DNA from 2 places in the Blautia ammoniilytica genome. Region 2 is predicted to be linked to the other one. Evidence: riboswitches for the same ligand, from Rfam matches in the RefSeq annotation. Region 2 holds a riboswitch; the other holds the start of a gene.

Region 1 (6,903 bases), on a different contig from region 2:
CATACATCTGACCAGTACCGGTCATCACCTGATTGCATCAAAATTATGTGATACGCTGTATGACACAGCAGCGCAAAAACACAGGGATTAAAAAAAAGATTGGAATGATATATTTATGAACACTAGCATAAAAAAAATCGAAGACATGTCTTTAAATGCATGGCCTTCCCACAAAATGGAACTTTATGACGGATGGATCCTCCGTTTTTCCTATTTTTATACACACCGAACCAACAGTGTGGAACAATTCGGCACTTCTACGTTATCCTGGAGGGAAAAAGTCTCTTTCTGTGAAAATGAGTACAGCCGTCTTGGCAGCCCGGCGATTTTTAAGATCAGTCCCCTGGTTTCCCCTGATTTTGATTATGTTCTTGAAAATCGCGGATATGAGATTCAGCATACCACAGACGTTATGGTAACAGACCTTTCTTCCACAGCAGACTTAAGTTATCCTTATAGCCAAGTAAATTTTACAGACGATATTCCGGATGTCTGGATTGAAAGTCTTTTTGACTTGAAAGGAACTGCAAATCCTATCCACCGTGCAGTTGTTCCTTCCATGTATCACTCTATTGTAAAGGATACGATCTGTGCCTCCATCTGGGACAACGGAAAGATCATCGCTACCGGACTTGGCATTCTGGACCGGGATTACATTGGCATCTACGCCATTCATGTGAAAGAAGAATTTCGCCATAGGGGGTATGCCAGACAGATCTGTACCGGTCTTCTTGCCGAAGGACAGCAACGCGGAGCCAAGAATGCTTATCTTCAGGTTGTAAAAGATAATGATCCTGCCAGAGCATTGTATACATCCCTTGGTTTTCAATATATATATACTTATTGGTTCCGTGTCCAGCCAGTCACATCCAAATAAACAAAGTCGTTTTAGCGCATACAAAAAGCCGATACCTGATCGATCCAACAGTTTATACTGTGGAAAGGATCCTGTATCGGCATCTTATTTTGGGGAATCGTTATAGTTCAGCAGCCGAATAATTTCGGCATTTTTGTGTAGCTGTATTATTAAACGGTTTTCTTTTTCATTACTGCTTGAGCCACATCGCCTGCAACCATAGCTGTCAGCGGACTGAAATACAACAGGCAGGTAAGTACACAGTAAATCGGTATCATAATTGCAAACTGGATCAGTCTTCCCGGCATGATCGCATAGAAGTTATATCCTAACATGATTACCAATCCGGCAGTTGTAAGTACAAGAGAACTGAGAATCGCAGTCACAACAATGGACACACAGATCCCTACAGTCTTACCGGTTTTCTTTTTGTTTGCAATAAGAGGTCTTACCAGCGCTGGAAGCACGCCCCAGAGAATTGCAGCAACAGTAATAAATGGGTTCACAGCATATCCTTTCATAAAACATCCGATAATATCGGAAGCAAATCCACATACACCGCCTGCTACTGGTCCAAGCCATAATCCTGCCAGAATCGTACATACACTTCCTACTGAAATGCGATATGCTCCCAGGTCAATTACCAGAACTCTGGTAAGTACCAGATGCATGGCAACAAGAAGTGCCATAAATACCAATGTTTTTACGTTCCATGTTTGCTTTTTCTGCATAATAAAAACACCTCCATAATGTTTTTGATAATAGAGTAGTTACCATAAATAATAATCCCTCCACATTATGAGATGTTCTCACATGTAGCAACGGGTGCGGAAAATATATCGTAAGCAGCCTTTCGCATGCTTTTCGTTTCACGGCGACTCCCCAGCCAATGAACACTTAACGCATAAATTCCTACTTCGCTATTATTTATTTAATCGGATTATATCACAATATCTGGAAATTTCAATATGTTTTTGTTATAATATTAACGGATTTATTATTTTTTATAAGGATTTCATGTTCACAGCAATGGTCCACTGCTTCATTGGAGGGTTTCCATGAAAAAATTAATTTGTCTCTGTCTTTGCATATGCTGTACTGTTACTGCTGCAGGCTGCACTGCCGGAGATTTGGTTGAAAAATATATCTATCATCAGGATCCTGATACAGCTTCTGAAAATGTTTCTGACAAACCTCGGATTTATATGGACGAAGTCACTGGAATGCTTCAGGATTTTACAGGCAGTCAGCTGACATTAAAAACAGAAGAACAGACTTATACCTTTGATGTATCTCAGGCCACTCTGGAATGCTCTGACGGTATGATTTCCGGCGATGAGATCAGCGTGATCTATGAGGGACAGCTTTCTGATACAGACAGCGATACCAGTACAGTAAAAGCCTTAAAGGTAGTAGATGAATTCCACAAAACAGAAGAACTGAAAGATCGGACTGCGCACTGTGCCATCGTCAGCCTTACCCCTAATACCATTACCATAAAAGCCAAAAACGGAAAGACAGCTACGTATCCTATCACAGGTACCCAGCAATATTACCAGAATGGCATTGCTGCCGGTAACTGGGTATATGTACATTTCAAGGGAAAATTCGGAAAATCCGGGGATGATGCTTCCAATGTACTTGATGCCAGCCATGTAAAAGTAGTCAGTATCTCTGACATAGATCCTATCCAGCTTCCGGATCCCACCCCTACCCCAGAACCATCTGATGATCAGACAGAACCGGATCCATCCACTGTTCCCAAACAGTTCCGTGGTGTGATCCAGAGTATTTCCAATAATGTACTTCAGGTACTGCCAAATACCTCCAGTACCAGCGTAAATCTGGATCTGTCCCAGCTGCCCTGTTATTTCCCAGGTGGAATCGCTCCTGGCTCAGGGGTTTCTGTTTATTACACAGGAGAAGATTTCTCTGGCGAATCCATGGAAGGGATCTCAGTCAGTTCTGTATCCGGAGACAACCCGGATAACATGAGCCAGCATCAGATGAACTTTACTGTATCCGGCACAATCCTTGGTACAACTGCCAATACTGTTACCATCCAGACCGGAGACGGTGCGGTAGTCACCTGCCTGACTGAAAATGCTCAAAACACTTCCACATCCGGCCTCGCTTTAGGTGCTGGCATCAACATTACCTTTGACCCTGCTCTTTCCAGAGAATCCAACATTTATACTTCTATAAAAATCCAGGACGCCTGATATCAGGCGTCCCTTTTAAATCTCTCACGGATCTCTTTCTCTCCCTTTGTAAGCCAGTCATCTATCTCCGCTACCTTCGCCAAAGTTCCAAGGATATCCAGAAATGCATGGTATTCGTCCATAAGTCCCCATCCATGCGGAACCATATAAGCACCGCCATCACTTCCCAGTGCCACTTTCACGCCTGCCCGATAGGCCAGGCGCAGGTTCTCTTCTCCCTGTGCTGCAATCCTGGCAAGGATCTGGCTGTCATATCTGCCGCTGCCCATAAGATTGCGCACAGTAACAAGAGTAGGCACCCACACAGTACTACTATCCGCCAGCATGGAAATCGTTTCTTCGCTTATATAATTCCCATGCTCCACGCTGTCTGCCCCGGCCTCAATGGCTGCTTGAACTCCGTAATCTCCATTTGTATGGCTCATCACTGCAAATCCCTCTTCATGGGCGATATGAACCATTTCTTTTACTTCTTCTTTATCCAGCGGCTGGCCGGTAATCTTCCCATGATCGTTAAAATCCAGAATCCCGGTAGTCATAATCTTAATAAAGTCCGCTCCCAGAGCCTTGGCATCCATCACCTTCTGATGATATTCTCTTAATGTATCAAATCCGCAGCCCACAATCCCACCATAGTGGCCATTCCTATGAATAGCAAATACCGGTGTCCTATAATCAATCCCGTATTCTCCTGACAATTCCTTCGCCCTTTTGGATACCATCCCTGCATCTCCACCATCACGGACAAACAGAATCCCCAGTTCCTGATACAGCCGAAATCGGCTCTGTATAACTTTATCCTTTACCCCATCCGCATGCAGATCCACTGCCCTGCGGTAATTCAGGCCATCCATAATCAGATGTGCATGACATTCTCCAAACATCTGTCCTCTCCTTACAGTTCCCTGAAAAACTCACGGATCTGATCCTCTCCTGCCTGGACAGAGCCTTGTACAAAGAATGGCTTACCGCCGCCTCTGCCATTCAGGGCATTATTCATATTCCTTGTCAACTGGCGCAGATCCCCGGCCTTTTCTCCCATAGCATATTTGCAGCTGCCATCTGCATTGGATGAAAAGACTGCACATCGTCCTCCACAGGTCTGCATCACTGCATCTGTCAGCTTTCTCAGACTATCAGCCTCCATATTCTGCTGGAACAGAAGTACATTGCCTTTACCTGCCCATTTATTTGCCTCTGCAGCAAACATCCCCTCTTCCAGAGACTGCACACGGCCTTTCAGAGAAAAATTCTCTTCCTGCAGCCGTTCTACTGCCTGCGCAGTCCGGTCACTTTTGGCAGACAAACGCATGGAAATCTGATGATTCTGGTCATCCACCTTATTCAGATAATCCAGTACACGACTGCCGCAGATCATCTCCATACGCACTCCTTCCCGAAACTTCTCTACAGAAAGCAGCTTCACCATGCCAATCTCTCCAGTATATGCCACATGTGTGCCACAGCATGCACAAGTATCCACACCAGGGAAACGCACGATCCTTACCTGTCCGTTAAGCTCCTTCTTGCTTCTGTAATCCAGTGTTTCCAGTGCATCTTTGTCCGGATAGAAAATCTCAACTGCAGCATTCTCCCAGATTTTTTGATTTACCTGCTGTTCTATCTCATGAATCTGAGCCTCTGTAAGTATACCGTTAAAATCTACAGTAATCACATCACTGCCCATATGAAAGCCTACATTGTCATATCCATATGCCTGATGTACCAGACCGCTAACCATATGCTCTCCGGAATGCTGCTGCATCAGATCAAATCTGCGCTGCCAGTTGATCCTTCCTGTGACCTGCGTTCCTGGTTCCAATGGTGCATCTGTATAGTGAAGCAGTTCTCCATCCTTCTCATGGACTTCTGTCACCTTCACTGAATCAAGAACTCCCTGATCACTGGGCTGTCCGCCTCCCTCTGGGTAAAAAGCACTTCTGTCAAGCAGAATCGCATATCCTTTCCCTGCAGCCTGACACGCCAACACCTGCGCCTGAAATTCCCTGATATATACGTCTTCATAATATAGTCTCTGTGTCTCTGTCATCTACTGTATCCTCCACTTTTGTCTGGCTATCTATCCTTCCGGCAGGACTACTGATACTTCTCCGTAAGACAGCTTGCTCTCACTCCCGTCAGCCTCCTTCACTAGAAGTCTGCCATCCGGGCATATGGCCATCGCAGTAGCTTTCCGAAGATTTCCAGAATCCTGAATCTGTATTTCCCTTCCCAAAATAAAATTCTGCTGTATATACACTTGCGAAAGGGATAGATCCTCAGTTTCCTTCAGCAGATGATTTACGATCTGTGCCATCAGCCTGTTCCTGTCTGCTCTGCCAGCCTCTTCCTCTGTATCATACAACGCTCCGGCAATATTTTCCAGTTCCTCTGGAATTTCTTCTCCGGGAAACAGATTCAGACCAATCCCCACAATAGCAGACTCAATATTCCCACTTTCAAAATCTGTCATTGCCTCTGTAAGTATACCGCAAACCTTTTTTCCGTCTTTGAACAGATCATTGACCCATTTAATTCCAAGAGATATGCCGCATACTTCAAGAACAGCCTTGTAAACAGCAACTGCTGCCGCAGTAGTGATCAAAAGGCTCTCCTGCAAAGACTCACCCGGATGAAGTACAACACTGAAATATAACCCAGCTTCCCTGGGTGAGCAAAAACTCCTGCCTCGTCTGCCTCTGCCCTCTGTCTGCTCCAGGGCAGCTACCAGCGAACCATGACCAGCATCTCCACTGACTGCTGCCAGCTTGGCTGCCTGATTAGTGGATGGGACGCTGTCGTACAATCGTACCATCACATCTGGATGATCCAGATAAAGCTTCAGTCCCTCTACAGACAGCCGGTTGCTGTCTGCTTCTAACATATATCCCTTATTAGGTCCAGCCTGGATCCTGTGTCCTTCTTCCCGCAGGGACTTAACGCCTTTCCAAATCGCTGCCCTTGTACAGTTCAGTTCCTGAGCCAGATGTTCACCAGACAAAACTTCCCCTTTATGCTGTTCTAAAATTTCTAATAATCGCGATTTTACTGTCATCCTGTTATCCTTCATAATGAGCCAGTGCCTTCTTCAGATAGTCTCTGTACTCACAACGTACATTCTCAGGGGATATGATCTCCACACCTGCCCCAAGACCTGCCAGCCAGCCAAAAAACTGCCCGCTTACATTCACACGAACCTTTATGGAAAAATGATTCTCATCTTTACCAATGATCATCGTGGACTGCCCGAAATGGTCAATCACCACCCCTACCAGACGATTCTCAAACTTCAGCCCCACTGCCTCTTCCCGGCCACCAAACATACCGAATGTACCTGCTGCAAATCTGGCCTCATCAAAGCTTTCAAAAAATTCTCTACCGTTGCGCGCTTCTGCCTCCAGCGATATCTTCAGCATCTTATCAACCCGATAATGCTTCACGATCCCGCTCTTCTCATCAAGTCCGATCAGATAATAATTCTCATCTTTCCAGATCATCTTCCAGGGACTGATCCTGTATCTTTCCCCATTACGCTTCAGGCTTAATTGCTTGGATAATGTCCACTCACAATACTGAAAACAGATCTGACGGTCACTGGATATCGCCTGATGGATCTGATCAATATTATGATAGATACTTTCATTCATGGACTTAACCCTGTTCTCTACCCAGACCTGTCTCTGCAGTTCTCTTGCCTGGTGTACACTGGCCAGACCTTCCAGCTTTCTGATCAGCTGTCTGGACTTCCCTGAAGTAATAAACTTGGAGGACTGTACCGCATCTACCAAAAGCTTAAGCTCTGCCAGTTCAAATTCTCTGTGTGCC
Region 2 (6,903 bases):
GTGAATCTGTTTTCAAAAATCCCATGTCAAAGAAGCTTTGCATACCTGTTTTTTCGCTGTAAAAGGTAAATTGCTTTTCATTTGGCAGAAATTTTTATATAATCAAAGCGAGAAAGCAAAACCGATTGGAAGAACAGGAGCAGAGCAATATGAACATTGGAACGCAGATATTAAAAATACGAAATGAAAAGGGTCTGACCCAGGAGGAATTTGGAAAAATATTTCATGTTACCAGACAGACTGTGTCTAATTGGGAAAATGAAAAGAGCTATCCGGATCTGCAGATCCTCATAGACATCAGCAACCGTTTTGATATTTCTCTCGATGTCTTAATAAAGGAAGATGCCAAAATGGTAAAAACCATGGATAAAGAAAGAGTTCTTGGATCATTGAAACGGGAAAAGTCTGTTATTGACTTTTTTACAGGTGCAGGAACTGGAATTGTAATTACCTGCTTGTTTTCAGCTGATACAATGGCCAGAACAGTTACCATTGTATTAGGAGTGGTCATGATCGGAATTGGATGGTATCGGGAAGCAAAATATGACAAAAGATTGTTCAGATATATGAATGATGAAGAACGGTGAGGGGGAGAGCATGAAAATCTGGCGTGAACTGTTAGGCTATGTGAAATTGCTTGTAATAGTAGTGGCGATTACCCTGGTTATCAATAATGTTGTTTTGATTAACGCAAAAATCCCTTCACCCTCCATGGAAAAAACACTTATGGTGAAAGACCGCCTTTTCGGCTTTCGGCTTGCGTATGGAATTAATCTTGATCTGTTCGGTTATGAAATTTCTGAAAAGTTCAAGAACCCGGAGCGATTTGATATTGTAATATTCAAATACCCGGATGATGAAAGCCGTCTTTTTATCAAAAGAGTGATCGGACTGCCGGGAGAGGTAGTGGAAATTAAGGATGGGAAAGTTTACATTGATGGTTCCCCCACTCCATCGGATGACTCTTTCATTCCCGAGAAAATGATCGGAAGTTATGGCCCATATACAGTTCCGGAAAACTGTTATTTCATGCTTGGTGATAACCGGAATGATTCGAAGGATTCACGTTCATGGAAAAACAAATTCGTGCGATTTGACCAGATTGTGGGGAAAGCTGTTGTAAGATACTATCCATCTTTCAAGTGGTTAGGATAATAAGAAACGCGAATATCAGTGGCTTATTAAGTACTGGAATATTCGCGTTTTTTATTTGATATCACTAAGATCTTATATTTTCAAATATATGTAATCAGTTGGCAGCCGGTTTTCTAAAAATAGTAAAAATTCCTGTCTGCTCAATCAATCTTGTGATGGTAAAGAAGATAAAGGAATCAATTGGCCACATAATCAAGTTCTTTACAGTACGCATTGGGAGGATTGCAAGGAAGCCTTTTCCGTAGAGCATGTCCAGCCATAAGGTATTTAACAGAACATTTACAATCAGAATGACAACCAGTTTTGCAATCAGCACGCGGCGGAAGGTGAGCTTATGTTTGTAGTAAAAACATCCATAAATAAATGCCGCGAGCATTGCGTTAAAGGTGAACCCAAAGAAAAATGGACCATCAGGGCGGATAAAGAATTTCACAATATCCAGCACACCGGCAAACAGACATCCGGTAATGGGTCCAAACAAATAATCAGCAATCTGGTTTGGAATACCGGAAAATCCAATTTTTACATAGGGACCGATATTGATAGAAGCAACTGAATTTAAAATCAGTGCCAGGGCAGCAAGCATTGCACAGACTGCCAGGGTAGAAGTGGTTTTCAGCTCTTTGGCTGAGGTGAGAAACATGTTCTTTGTTTTCTCCATAAAAAAATTACCTCCTTTTCTTTTTTCGCTCACAATAGGAGATAATTTATGGATTCATATTTATCTTCTGTTGCAGCGAGAAGCAATCCACGAACCGCAAGATTTCTCTTTTCGTCCTCCGGCAACTCTCCATCCGGAAGGCACTTTACGCTCATGAATTTACTCTGCATTACTTTACATGGGGCAGTATATAGCAGATTATTGGAAAAAGCAAGAAAAAAATATATAAAAATATAAGTTTTTGCAATTAAGAAAACAGACAAGAAATCGTGGCATTCGTAAGCAAACTTGGCATTGAAAAACTTTTCAGCCACTCATTTAAGACCAATGATTCTGCATCATTTAGATATCACACTGATAAGGAGAATATACTATTTGAATTTCACTGCAAGGATACTGGAATTGGAATGAGTAAAGAATTTCAGAATCATATTTTTGAACCATTTACTCAGGAAAAAGGCGGTGCAAGATCTGTTTATGGAGGAACAGGTCTTGGTATGCCAATTACCGAAAAACTAATAGAGAAAATGGGCGGTACGGTTAAATTTGAAAGCGAGAAAAATGTAGGAACCACATTCATGGTACAGCTTCCCTTCCTTATTTCTACTGATATGAAGCAGGTCGAAAGCCAAGAAGATGATGTATCAATTGAAGGCATGAGAATTCTTTTGACCGAAGACAATGAATTGAATATGGAAATTGCAGAATTCCTTCTGACAAATGCAGGAGCAGAAATCAAAGTAAAGCGTTGAAAGCTGGAATGGATGAATATCTTACCAAACCACTGGAGTCGGAAAAACTGATTTGTGCATTAAGCAGATATAAACACAATTAACAAAATAAGAAGCCTCTTTTTCATACTCACCAAACTGTTCTGTTGGAAAGGTTCGCTGGCGTCCATTGGCAGAAAAGGGTGGTCGTATTGCGACAAATGCAAAAACTTTTAAGGAGCTTCTGGATTTTTAAGTATTAAAGGAACAAGATTTCTGGTATTTGAATCAGTTTAAACGCATTTTATATAGAAAAAATAGGAACGGTACACTATAAAACCAGCATCAGAAAACCTGGTGGCTCCAGCAGCAGATGATATTAACATTGATTTACAAAATGAAACCAAAATTGTAGTGGAATTTGAGGAATCAAAACGACTTCCAGATGGAGCGTTCTTGATTCCTTTTTCTTTACAAATTGGTTACGTTCGCTGTACTGAAACTAGTGTATAATTGTAATAGTAAAAATCACGCACAATAAAGAAATAATCGGATTTGTGTAAAATGAAAGGAACATTATTATGAAAGCAAGAATACTGGTGATAGAAGATGAAATGGCAATCAATGATCTGCTTTGTATGAATCTGGAAGCTGCCGGCTATGAAACAGTAGGTTATCTGGATGGAAATGATGCAAGTGAAGGAGTCGCACAGGACCATGAATTTCAGTGCGCACTTGTGGATATTATGCTTCCGGGAAAGGATGGTTATACCCTGTTGCCGGAATTAAAAAAGTTTGGTATTCCGGTTATATTTCTTACGGCAAAGGCTGATGTTACAAGTAAAGTAAAAGGGTTAAAAGACGGAGCCGAGGATTACATAGTAAAACCTTTTGAAATGCTGGAGGTAATGGTGCGTTTGGAAAAAGTATTAGATCGTTATGGAACGGCACCGAAACAGATTCAGATAGACGATGTCATAATTGATACCGTAAGTCACATAATTACGAAAGATGGAGAAGAAATATATTTAAAACCTATGGAATATAACTGCCTTATGGTGTTCGTAAAAAACCCAAATAAAGCACTTACCAGAAGCCAGATCTTGCAGGAACTGTGGAAGGAGGAATTCTGCGGAGAAACAAGAACTGTGGATGCACACGTTGGACGCATCAGAAAAAAACTAAGCTGGCAGGATAAAATCCAAACCATTCCCAGAATTGGTTATCGACTTGAGGTGGATTTATGAAGCTATTTACAAAAATTTTTTTACAGGTAATCTGCGTGGTGCTTCTGCTGTCATCTGGAATCTTTTTCTATACAACTTACAGGTGGAAAAATCAGAGCATACAGAATATCAACAGTTATGAAAATAGCAGGTTTCAAACAAATATTTCTAAGTTTGAAAACCTGCTAATGCGAATTAAAAGTAAAACACAGGACACTGATGATAAAATCCGGGAAAAAATGATTATTTATGCTTTTCGTCAGGTATTCCACGACAGCGCCGTTTTATATCAGGATGGAAAAGAACAATATAATGGGACAAAATATGAGTTTGATTTGCAAAATATCAGAAACCTAACAAAAAACAAACATGGTGGATTCGAAAATGACATCTATTGTGATAAACCACTGATCAGCAAAACAAATGGCAACGTATTTTTGCTCTTTTATTTTTCCAGATACAGTTCTACAGACATGAACTATCAGATTGTCACCTACAAAGATATTACCAGTGTACAAAAACAGAGTCAGACACTGTTTTATCAGGCAGGAGGGTTTACCCTGTTTCTGGTTCTGTTTGTTGGCTTTTTCCTGTTTTTGACTTTGCGGAAAATTATGGAACCGCTCACAAGGCTAAAAGAAGCGGCTGTTTCTGTGGCAAATGGAAATTATGAGATAAAAGTGCCATCAGAAGGAAAAACGGAACTGGCACAGGTTGGGAAAAGCTTTAATCTTATGACAGGTAAAGTAAGGGAGCAGATTGAAAAGCTTTCTTCCGTAAACAAGGCACAGAGACAGCTGCTTGGAAGTTTGGCCCATGAATTAAAGACCCCAATGACCGCAATCATAGGATATGCAGATACACTTCTAACGGTACGCCTATCTCCCAAGAGGCAGGAGATAGCACTTGATTATATTAGAAATGAATGCCGAAGGCTTTCCAGACTTTCTGTGAAAATGCTGGAACTTACCGGATTATATGAAACAGGTGAAGCAGAATTTGTTCCAGTGGAAGTTCAGATGAATCAATTTCTGGAAGATGTAAAAAAACTTGTTACTTACAGGCTTCAGGAGAAAAAAATTTGTCTTGAAATACATTGTAATCCAGAGGAGCTTAGAAAAACATTTGATCCGGACCTTATGATGAGTGCAGTGACAAATTTTATTGACAATGCAGTCAAGGCTTCCGATGAGAATTCAAAAATCGTACTGGAGGCAACCCAAAATCATTTATCTGTTCAGGATTATGGGAAGGGAATTCCAGAGGAGGATCTGAAAAGAGTAACAGAAGCTTTTTATATGGTCGATAAATCACGTTCCAGAGTAAAGGGAAGTGTTGGGCTTGGTCTTGCGCTATGCCAGAAAATTGCAGATATACATGGATTTCAGCTGGAAATTACAAGCCATCTGGGAAAAGGAACGATCGTATCTGTTTTATGGTAAATAATTGGAATTTACAGAACAGTTACAACTTGCGGAAGATTTGGTGTAATGAAAGATGCTATACTTGTAGACATAAACAGGAAGGAGAATTTATTCAACATGAGAAAAAACATAAATAAAATTGTAGGATTAACACTTTGTATAGGAATGCTCACAGGATGTGCCCAGACCCCGGAATCTTCCCTTGTAAAACCAAAAGGAAGCAAAGCAGAAGATGCTTATACAGAAGCTGAAGGCGTAGATATAGTGAAGGAGGATTCTTCTGAAAATACAAAGGATAAGAACACAGCGGTAAGAACAACTATTCGAGACCTGCTCAATGCTCCGGAAACTTATAAAAGTCAGACTACAGATGACAGTGCAAAACTTGTAGTGAACACGGATGCCACCGTAGAAATACCGGATGTAGAAAAGATATCCGCAATTTCTGTCACGCCTGCAGAAGTTACACAGGATCTTCTTGACCGTATTACAGATGCCTTTTTCTCAGAGGCAAAGCTGTATACATCGGATAGCTATTATACCCAGACAAAGGATGAAATCAAAAAAACGTTGGATGAACTAAAAGAAGATGTAGCAAACGGAAATCTGGATCCCTATAACTATGGAACAGATGAAGATGGAAATTATATTTATGACATTTATGGAGAAATTGAGATGTATGAGCAGGAATATGAGTCTGCTCCGGAAACGAAGACTCTGGTAGAAGGAAGACCTGTTGCAGGCTCCCAGGAGACAGAAAATGGTACTGCGGAAAATGACTTCTCCGGTGTTGCACAGATGCCGGATGGAACGGAATATTTTTACAAGACATCTTCCTACGGATCCGATACCTTATCTGTCAAAATCCGAAAAACGGCAAAATCTGGCGGGGAAAAGCTGCCTGTGGACACGATCTGGTCTGAGTATACTTCTTCCAGTGAAGGAGAAAAACCTACTGAGGAGTCCATTGGGATTTCATTAGATGAAGCCAAAAAAATGGTACAGGAAAAAGTAGATAAAATGGGGATTACAGATCTGCAGTTTTCAGACTGGAGTTATGCATTGTGCAATAGTCTTGAAGAGGATAATAGTTTAAGTAATCTTGGAAGCGGATATGCGATTTATTACACACGTACTATAAACGGTGTTCCGATTACTCAGACAATGGCAGATGGCGGTGCTTTGGAAGATATGGACAGCACTATGGAAACCTGGTCTTATGAAAGTCTTTATTTCTTTGTCGATAAAGATGGAATTGAAAGCATGTCTTATTCAAACCCTTATACCATAGGAGAGACAAAAACAGAAAATTTAAACCTTCTTCCATTTTCTGAGATTATGAAAACATATGAAAAAATGATGGTAGTGACCAATGCAGATAATATGGAATATGAAAAATCAAGAGTTTATGACATTGACCGGATTGTTCTGGGCTATGCCAGAATTTATGAACCATCTACAGATCCACATACAGGTCTTCTGGTTCCCGTTTGGGATTTCTTTGGAAGCAGAAAAGTGGAAGGTGACTATGATGGGAATAGTTACTCGGACATCACAGACTATCCAAGCTGGAGCTTCCTTACCATTAACGCCGTGGATGGCAGTATTATAGACAGGAATTTGGGCTACTGATATGAAGCAGGTACTTGGAATTGTACATTACAATTTCTTTGGCTATTTTCAAAATCCAAAAGTCATTTTTACCTTCCTTCTGGAATTTGTACTTA

What was found. A riboswitch is a leader RNA that binds a small molecule or an ion and turns the genes downstream of it on or off. The one in region 2 is predicted to bind tetrahydrofolate.
Region 1: linked by a shared signal. The riboswitch ahead of OCV61_RS16850 (folate family ECF transporter S component) and the one ahead of OCV61_RS05775 (folate family ECF transporter S component) in region 2 are both predicted to bind tetrahydrofolate.

Annotation. Positions count from the first base shown of each region.
Region 1 covers NZ_JAOQJL010000048.1:18,094-24,996, reverse strand. Annotated here, with positions in the region: gene OCV61_RS16860 (SGNH/GDSL hydrolase family protein) at 1-91, shown strand, start outside; gene OCV61_RS16855 (GNAT family N-acetyltransferase) at 116-877, shown strand; gene OCV61_RS16850 (folate family ECF transporter S component) at 1,027-1,587, opposite strand; THF riboswitch at 1,674-1,778, opposite strand; gene OCV61_RS16845 (hypothetical protein) at 1,915-3,078, shown strand; gene OCV61_RS16840 (amidohydrolase family protein) at 3,081-3,962, opposite strand; gene OCV61_RS16835 (alanyl-tRNA editing protein) at 3,974-5,128, opposite strand; gene OCV61_RS16830 (biotin--[acetyl-CoA-carboxylase] ligase) at 5,159-6,148, opposite strand; gene OCV61_RS16825 (helix-turn-helix transcriptional regulator) at 6,138-6,903, opposite strand, start outside.
Region 2 covers NZ_JAOQJL010000008.1:114,705-121,607, reverse strand. Annotated here, with positions in the region: gene OCV61_RS05785 (helix-turn-helix transcriptional regulator) at 150-587, shown strand; gene lepB (signal peptidase I) at 598-1,155, shown strand; gene OCV61_RS05775 (folate family ECF transporter S component) at 1,250-1,816, opposite strand; THF riboswitch at 1,888-1,985, opposite strand; gene OCV61_RS05770 (ATP-binding protein) at 2,185-2,568, shown strand; gene OCV61_RS05765 (response regulator transcription factor) at 3,108-3,773, shown strand; gene OCV61_RS05760 (sensor histidine kinase) at 3,941-5,194, shown strand; gene OCV61_RS05755 (DUF6034 family protein) at 5,294-6,808, shown strand; gene OCV61_RS05750 (hypothetical protein) at 6,810-6,903, shown strand, end outside.